Regions from separate parts of the Variovorax sp. GW821-FHT09B05 genome, predicted to be linked through region 1. Evidence: predicted binding sites of a transcription regulator. Region 1 holds the regulator's gene; the other holds the start of a gene.
The links. Region 1 encodes LexA, which represses DNA repair genes until DNA is damaged. Its sites were predicted from a motif close to ACTGTATNNNNATACAGT; they were not measured.

Region 1 (4,337 bases):
CTCTTTCGGGCCATCGCCATCGCAGGTGCCCGGCGAAATTGTTCACGGGGCCGCGTGCTATCCTCGACGCAACTCCGTCCGCGGCACTTTGTCTTCATCGAAGGGTGCTTGCGCGACGTGACACAAATCCAAGAACCCTCCGAGGACACCATGAGACTGATTTTGTTGGGCGCGCCCGGGGCGGGCAAAGGCACGCAGGCGGCCTTCATTTGCCAGAAATACGGCATTCCGCAGATTTCCACCGGCGACATGCTGCGCGCCGCCGTCAAGGCCGGCACCCCGCTGGGCCTGCAGGCCAAGGCCGTGATGGATGCGGGTGCGCTGGTCAGCGACGACCTCATCATCAATCTCGTGAAGGAACGCATCGCCCAGCCCGACTGCGCCGAGGGCTTCCTGTTTGACGGCTTCCCGCGCACCATTCCGCAGGCCGACGCGATGAAGGCCGCGGGCGTCAAGCTCGACTACGTGCTCGAGATCGACGTGCCCTTCAGCGACATCATCGAGCGCATGAGCGGCCGCCGCTCGCACCCAGCTTCGGGACGCACCTACCACCTCAAGTTCAACCCGCCCAAGGTCGAAGGCAAGGACGACCTGACCGGCGAGGAACTGATCCAGCGCAAAGACGACGAGGAAGAGACCGTGCGCACGCGGCTCGACGTCTACAGCCAGCAGACGCGACCACTGGTCGACTACTACTCGGCCTGGGCCAAGACCGATCCGGCCGCCGCGCCGAAGTACCGCGCCATCCAGGGCGTGGGCACGGTCGAAGAGATCACGCAACGTGCACTGGCCGCACTGAGCAGCTGATCCCCGACTCGAATCCCAAGCCGCGTGCGGGCCTCGAGGCCCGCGACGCGGCTTTTTTCTTTGGCGTCCCGACTTCAGAGTAATTCGAGCGTCAGCGCGATGCGCGCCTTGACGGGCGTCAGCGCGCCCGCATCGCGCAGGCGGTCGCCCGGCTTGGGCAGGATGCGCCCTTGCGTGCAGCGGGTGGCGCGCAGCACCGCGATGCCGGCCTCCTGCGCCTCGAGCGCCGCCGCCTCGAGCGCATGGTGCAGCGTGCCGTTGCCGGTGGTCGCCAGCACGAGGCCCCGCAGAGGAGACGCCGCCGTGCCGTCGGCACGCAGCGCATGGATCAACGCGCCGCTCGCGCCCGCGTGGCTCATCACGATCTCCACGCGTGGCCATGCGACCTCGTCCTCGGGCAGGCGATCGAGGACAGCGCTCGCTTCCGACGCCGGCCAGTCGCGCACGCGCCGCACCTCGCCCTCCTCCACGTAGCCCACCGGCCCCGCGTCGCCCGCGTCGAAGGCATCGAGCCGATAGGTGTGCACCTTCTGCACGTCGAAGGCACCGAGCACCGTGCCCGCGCATACCGCGGTCACGCCCTGCGCGCCCGGTGTCGCGGCCACGGCGATCGCATCGCGCACGTTCTGCGGACCGTCGGGCGACAGCGCAGATGCCGGGCGCATGGCGCAGGTCAGCACGATGGGCTTGCGCGGTGCCAGCACCGACTGGAGGAAGAAGGCGGTTTCCTCGAGCGTGTCGGTGCCGTGGGTGATCACCACACCGGCCACGTCGGGCTGCGCCAGCCAGTGGGCGCAGCGCAGCGCCAGTGCGCGCCAGATCGCGAAGGACATGTCCTTGCTGTCGACCTGCGCCACCTGCTCCGCCGCCAGCGTCACGCCCGCGGGCGCTTCGATGCCGCCGAGCAGGTCGGCCACGCCCACCTCGCCGGCGGTGTAGCCGATGTTGTCGCCGCTGTGCGCCGCGCGGCCCGAAATGGTGCCGCCGGTGCCGAGCACCACCACGCGCCGCGGATTCGTAAGGGATGAAGTCACCATGACTTGCCAACTTTGAAAAACTGGTTAAAAATACAGGTACTGGATGTTCAGCCAGTGCCGCAAGGAACCACCATGCAGTTCGCCGTGAAGCTTACCGCCCGCCAGCAGCAGATCCTCGATCTGATCCAGAGCGCCATTGCCCGTACCGGGGCGCCGCCCACTCGCGCCGAAATCGCGAGCGAGCTGGGCTTTCGCTCCGCCAATGCCGCCGAGGAGCATCTGCAGGCGCTGGCCCGCAAGGGCGTCATCGAACTCGTGAGCGGTACCTCGCGCGGCATCCGCCTCAAGGGCGATGCACTGCGCTCGCTGGCCGAATCGCGCAACAGCCAGTTCTCGCTGTCGCTGCCCGGCATGGCCCAGCTCGCGCTGCCGCTCATCGGCCGCGTCGCGGCCGGTTCGCCGATCCTCGCGCAAGAGCATGTCGACCAGACCTACTACGTCGAGAACACGCTGTTCCAGCGCCAGCCCGACTACCTGCTCAAAGTGCGCGGCATGTCGATGCGCGACGCCGGCATCATGGACGGCGATCTGCTCGCCGTGCAGGCCACCAAGGAAGCGCGCAACGGCCAGATCGTGGTGGCGCGCCTCGGCGACGAGGTGACCGTCAAGCGCCTCAAGCGCAACAAGCAGGTGATCGAGCTCCACGCCGAGAACCCCGACTACCCGACCATCGTGGTCCAGCCCGGCGAGCCCTTCGAAATCGAAGGCCTCGCGGTCGGCCTGATCCGAAACACCATGCTGATGTAGGCCTGCCGAGCCGGCCCGGCGGTCTGCATCGCCGAGCCGCTTCGCGGATCCGCATCACGCATACCCCATCCGGTCGCCGCAGGTGGCGGGCGTATGGCGCTTTGTCGCCATCACCCTGCTGCGCCCGATGACAACGAATCCTGCCTGTGTTCAACCTCAAACCTTCTTGGAGTTCACATGGGAATCGCCCTCCTCACCTTCGTCGATCTTTGGATGCCGCTGCAGTCGCTCGCGAGCCGCTGGTTGCCCGCCCGCCCCGCACACCGTCGCGATGACGACCTGTGCGCCAGCGAGCTGCGCTATGTCTCGGTACGGCCGTCGTGCACGGCACGCGGTGACAGCGGACAGAACGCCGTCACGGCCGCAGCCGTCGCCCAGGCGCCTTCGCGTCCGCTGCGGGTGGTGCGCGTCGTCGACCGCCAGCAGGGCGGCGCGCGCAACAGCAACCGCGTGGTGATTTCGGGCCGGATGGCGGATGTGTGCGCCGAGCTTGATCGCCTCGCCGCGCTCGAGGCACTCGAAACCGCCGCCGTGTCGCCCCGCCCCGTGCACCTGCACTGAGGGCGCCGGCCCCGGCGTTTCACGCGGTCGCTCGATCGCGAGGACGCGCGAGGTCTAGGCAGAGGGTGTGAAGAAACCGCAGCAGCTGGTTTTTTCACACCCTGTCGGGAAGGCAGTCCAACGTCGCCCCTTTGCCCGCCTTTGCCCCCGCTTCTCCTGCCTTTGCCCCCGTTTTCACCCCTTTCGGGGCCCAGGGGCCGTATCCAAACGTTCAACGGCGCGCCGATTCCATGCTGCGAGGCACAATGGCATGCCATGAATATTGTGATCCTCGACGATTACCAGGATGCGGTGCGCAAGCTGCACTGTGCTTCGAAGCTCGATGCCTACGCAGCCAAGGTCTACACCAACACCGTCAAGGGCATCGGTCAACTCTCGGTGCGGCTCAAGGACGCCGATGTGATCGTCCTGATCCGCGAGCGTAGCCAGATCTCGCGCCAGCTGATCGAGAAACTCCCCAAGCTCAAGCTGATCTCGCAGACGGGCCGCGTCAGCAGCCACATCGACGTGGCCGCCTGCACCGAGCGGGGTGTCGCGGTGGCCGAGGGCTCGGGTTCGCCGCAGGCGCCGGCCGAACTGACCTGGGCACTGATCATGTCGGCGATGCGCCGGCTGCCCCAGTACATCAGCAACCTCAAGCACGGCGCCTGGCAGCAGTCGGGGCTCAAGTCGGCCTCGATGCCGCCCAATTTCGGACTCGGCTCGGTGCTCAAGGGCAAGACGCTCTGCGTCTGGGGCTACGGCCGCATCGGCCAGCTCGTGGCGCGCTACGGCCAGGCCTTCGGCATGCAGGTCGTGATCTGGGGCCGCGAGGCGAGCTGCGCCAAGGCGCGCTCCGACGGCTTCCAGGTGGCGCAGAGCCGCCAGGAGTTCTTCGCGATGGCCGACGTGCTGTCCGTGCACCTGCGGCTCAACGACGAAACCACCGGCCTGATCACGCTCGAGGACCTCTCGCGCATGAAGCCGACCTCGCTGTTCGTCAACACCTCGCGCGCCGAGCTGGTCGAGCCCGATGCGCTGCTCGCCGCGCTCAACCGCGGCCGCCCCGGCCTGGCGGCGATCGACGTGTTCGAGAGCGAACCGCCGCTGCAGGGCCATGCGCTGCTGCGGCTCGAGAACTGCATCTGCACGCCGCACATCGGCTACGTGGAGCAGGAGAGCTACGAGATGTACTTCGGCCAGGCC
Region 2 (4,337 bases), on a different contig from region 1:
CGCCACCGCGGCCGAAAACCCCCGCGCCATCAGGAAGCGGGCCTGGCGGGCGCGTTCCTTGGAATCGGCGGGCGGGGCATCGAAGCGACGGCGCCAGAGCGCGGCCGCGCGTTCGAGCTCGCTGCCCTGCAGCCCGGCCACCGCCTGCGAGATGGCCTCGGCGCCGATGCCCTTGGCCTGCAGCTCCTGCCGCACGCGCGCCGCGCCGAGCCGGCCCGCGCGCTGGTGCAGCACCGAGGCGACCACGCGCTCCTCGCTGATGAAGTCCTTGGCCGCGAGCTCGTCGAGCGCGGCCTTGAGCGTGCCCGGCTCTTCCTCGTAGCGCGCCAGCTTGCGCTCGAGTTCGCTGCGGGAATGCTCGCGCTGGCTCAGCAGGCGCAGCGCGCGGCCTTTCAGGGAAGGAGCATCGAATGCCATCGGAAATGCGGGAGCGGAAAAAGAAAGCGGGGCGGCCGAAGGCGCCCCGCTCGCAGGCATCGGCCGGTTATTCGGCCGCGCCGGCCGCGTCCGCCGCCAGCAGCGGGATGCCCAGCGATTCGCGCACCTTGTTCTCGATCTCGCGCGACAGCTCGGGGTTCTCGCGCAGGAACTCGCGCGCGTTGTCGCGGCCCTGGCCGATCTTCTCGCCGTTGTAGGCGTACCAGGCGCCCGACTTGTCGATGATCTTGGCGGTCACGCCCATGTCGATGATCTCGCCCTCGCGGCTGATGCCCTCGCCGAACAGGATGTCGAACTCGGCCGTCTTGAACGGGGGCGAGACCTTGTTCTTCACCACCTTGACCTTGGTTTCGTTGCCGATGGCCTCGTCGCCCTTCTTGATGGTGCCGATGCGGCGGATATCCAGGCGCACCGAGGCGTAGAACTTCAGCGCGTTGCCGCCGGTGGTGGTTTCGGGCGAACCGAACATCACGCCGATCTTCATGCGGATCTGGTTGATGAAGATGACCATGCAGTTGGTCTTCTTGATCGTGGCCGTGAGCTTGCGCAGCGCCTGGCTCATCAGGCGGGCCTGCAGGCCGGGCAGCGAGTCGCCCATCTCGCCTTCGATTTCGGCCTTGGGCGTGAGCGCGGCGACCGAGTCGATGACGATCAGGTCGACGGCGCCCGAGCGCACCAGCGAGTCGACGATCTCGAGCGCCTGCTCGCCGGTGTCGGGCTGGCTGATCAGCAGGTCGGACAGGTTCACGCCGAGCTTCTGGGCGTACTGCACGTCGAGCGCGTGCTCGGCGTCGACGAAGGCGCAGGTGCCGGCCTGCTTCTGCATGGCGGCGATGACCTGCAGCGTGAGCGTGGTCTTGCCCGAGGATTCCGGGCCGTAGATCTCGACCACCCGGCCGCGCGGCAGGCCGCCGACGCCCAGGGCGATGTCGAGGCCCAGCGAGCCGGTGGAGACCACCTGGATGTCCTCGAGCGCCTCGCCTTCGCCGAGCCGCATGATCGTGCCCTTGCCGAACTGCTTTTCGATCTGGGCCAGCGCGGCCTGGAGGGCCTTGGCCTTTTCGGTGTTGGCGCCTGCGATGCTCGAGCCCTTGACGACTGCGTCCATGTGAAAAACTCCTTGAAGATCAACGGGTTGTGTACTGCCGGATCCATCTGCTTTTAACTACAGCCTGGATGCTTGAACAGTAGTGTAGGGGCGGATGGATTCGAGTAAACCCATTTTTTGGTCAGTTTGCTTTACCATTTGGCGCCGTGAGCGACACCCCCTTCCCCCTCGATCCCGATGCCTGGCGCCAGACCCACCTGGGCCGGCTGCTCGGCCATGCGATGCGGCGCTTCGACGAGCGCGTGCTCGCGCTGATGGCGCACGACGTCGACGTGCCGCTGGCGCTGTCGAACCTCGCGGCGCGCGCGCAGGTGAGCGCGGCCCACGTCCACATCACGCGCCACCTCGCGCGCGAGGGCTCGCGCCTGACCGAGCTCGCCGAGCGTGCCGGCATGACCAAGCAGGCCATGGGCGCGCTGGTCGACCAGTGCGAGGCCTGGGGGCTGGTCACGCGCGGGCCCGATCCGCTCGATGCGCGCGCGCGGCGCGTGTTGTTCACGGCCGACGGCCTGGCCTGGCTCGAGGCCTTCCGCCAGGCGGTGACGCAGGCCGAGCGCGAGTTCCGCGCCAGCGTGGGCGACGATGTCGCCACCGTGGTAACCATCGGTCTGGAAGCCTATACGGCGGGCTAGACTCCCCTGAGCGGAGACAACGTGCAAAGGCGCCGCCCACGGCGCGAACCGGGCTGGAGGTGGCTATGCGGATACTGATTGCCGAAGACGACAAGGTGCTGGCCGATGCACTGCTGCGCAGCCTGCGCACCTCGGGCGCCGCCGTCGATCACGTGGCCAACGGCTCCGAGGCCGACACCGCGCTCATGACGCACAGCGAGTTCGACCTGCTGATCCTCGACCTCGGCCTGCCCAGCCTGCATGGCATCGAGATCCTCAAGCGGCTGCGCGCGCGCGGCTCGCAGCTGCCGGTGCTGGTGCTCACCGCGGCCGACAGCGTGGAGGAGCGCGTCAAGGGGCTGGACAACGGCGCCGACGACTACATGGCCAAGCCCTTCAGCCTGCAGGAGCTCGAGGCGCGGGTGCGCGCCCTCACGCGCCGCGGCATGGGCACCACCAGCAACGCGATCAAGCACGGCCCGCTGATCTACGACCAGGCCGGCCGCGTCGCCACGCTCGACGGCAAGATGGTCGAGCTGTCGGCGCGCGAGCTGGGCCTGCTCGAGGTGCTGCTGCAGCGCGCGGGCCGGCTGGTCAGCAAGGACCAGCTGGTGGAGCGCCTGTGCGAATGGGGCGAGGAGGTCAGCCTCAACGCGATCGAGGTCTACATCCACCGCCTGCGCAAGAAGATCGAGAAGGGCCCGGTGCGCATCGCCACCGTGCGCGGGCTCGGCTACTGCCTCGAAAAGATCCAGTGACGCGCGTGCGGCCGCCGGGCGCGGCGGGTCCGGTCCGATGAAACTCTTCCAGCGCGCGCAGCGCTCCCTGTTCGGCGAGATCCTCGACTGGATGCTCACGCCGCTGCTGCTGCTGGTGCCGGTCAGCATCGGCGTGACCTGGCTGGTGGCACAGGGCATCGCGAGCGCCTCCTTCGACCGCGTGCTCACGCACAACATCGAGACGCTGGCGCGCACGGTCTCGCTGCAGAAGGACAGCCCGCGCTTCGTGCTGCCGCAGCCGACGCGCGAGATCCTGCGCGGCGACGACACCGACCGCGTGTACTACCAGGTGCTCGACAGCCACGGCACGCTGCTCAGCGGCGAGCACGACGTGCCGCACCCCAGCCTCGACGAGCCGCCGATCATCGGCCAGGTCCAGCTGCGCGACGGCGAGATGAACGGCAAGTCGGTGCGCGTGGCCTGGATCTGGCTGGCCGGCGACGCGCCCGATGCGCCGCCCGCGCTGCTGCAGGTGGCCGAGACGCGCCAGAAGCAGTCGCTGCTGGCGGCCGACATCATCAAGGGCGTGCTGCTGCCGCAGTTCGCGATCCTGCCGCTCGCAGTGCTGCTGATCTGGCTGGCGCTGGTGCGCGGCATCAAGCCGCTGTCGGTGGTGGAGGCGCGCATCCGCGAGCGCCGCCCCGGCGACCTGAGCCCGCTCGACGAGTCCTCGGTGCCGCTCGAGGTGGTGCCGCTGGTGTCCTCGGTCAACGAGCTGCTCGACAAGCTCAACGATTCCATCGACACGCAGAAGCGCTTCCTGGCCGACGCGGCGCACCAGCTCAAGACGCCGCTCGCGGGCCTGCGCATGCAGGCCGACCTGGCGCAGCGCGAGAACGCCAATGCCGACGAGCTCAAGCAGTCGCTCAAGCAGATCGGCCGCGCCAGCGTGCGCGCCACCCACACGGTGAACCAGCTGCTGTCGCTGGCGCGCGCCGAAGGCAACAGCGCCGGCGCCCATCGCCAGCCCTGCGACCTGGCGCGGCTCACGATCGAGGTGGTGCGCGAGGCGGTGCCGCGCGCGATCGAGAAGCGCATCGACCTCGGCTACGACGGCCTCGATCCCGGCTCGCGCGGCGTGGTGCTCGAGGGCAATCCGACCCTGCTCAAGGAGCTGGTGCGCAACCTGGTCGACAACGCGATCAACTACACGCCCTCGCGGCCCGAACGCACCGGCGTGATCACCGCGCGGGTGCTGGCCGATCCCTTCGGCCGGGTGCTGCTGCTGCAGGTGGAGGACAACGGGCCGGGCATTTCCGAAGCCGACCGCGAGCTCGTGTTCGAGCCCTTCTACCGCGTGCTCGGCAACGAGGCCGACGGCTCGGGCCTGGGGCTGCCGATCGTGCGCGAGATCGCGAACCAGCACCATGCGCAGGTGACGCTCGAGGACGCGCATCCCGA

Region 2: a site for LexA is predicted at 1,593-1,610, ahead of recA (recombinase RecA). Genes of this name have one in related genera too.

What each region holds. Positions count from the first base shown of each region.
Region 1 covers NZ_JBWKPN010000005.1:272,356-276,692, forward strand. The annotation lists gene adk (adenylate kinase) at 151-807, shown strand; gene AC07RM_RS15525 (asparaginase) at 882-1,844, opposite strand; gene lexA (transcriptional repressor LexA) at 1,917-2,591, shown strand; gene AC07RM_RS15535 (hypothetical protein) at 2,769-3,152, shown strand; gene AC07RM_RS15540 (D-2-hydroxyacid dehydrogenase family protein) at 3,408-4,337, shown strand, end outside.
Region 2 covers NZ_JBWKPN010000003.1:621,674-626,010, reverse strand. The annotation lists gene recX (recombination regulator RecX) at 1-417, opposite strand, end outside; gene recA (recombinase RecA) at 485-1,546, opposite strand; gene AC07RM_RS11310 (MarR family winged helix-turn-helix transcriptional regulator) at 1,693-2,178, shown strand; gene AC07RM_RS11305 (response regulator) at 2,244-2,915, shown strand; gene AC07RM_RS11300 (sensor histidine kinase) at 2,953-4,337, shown strand, end outside.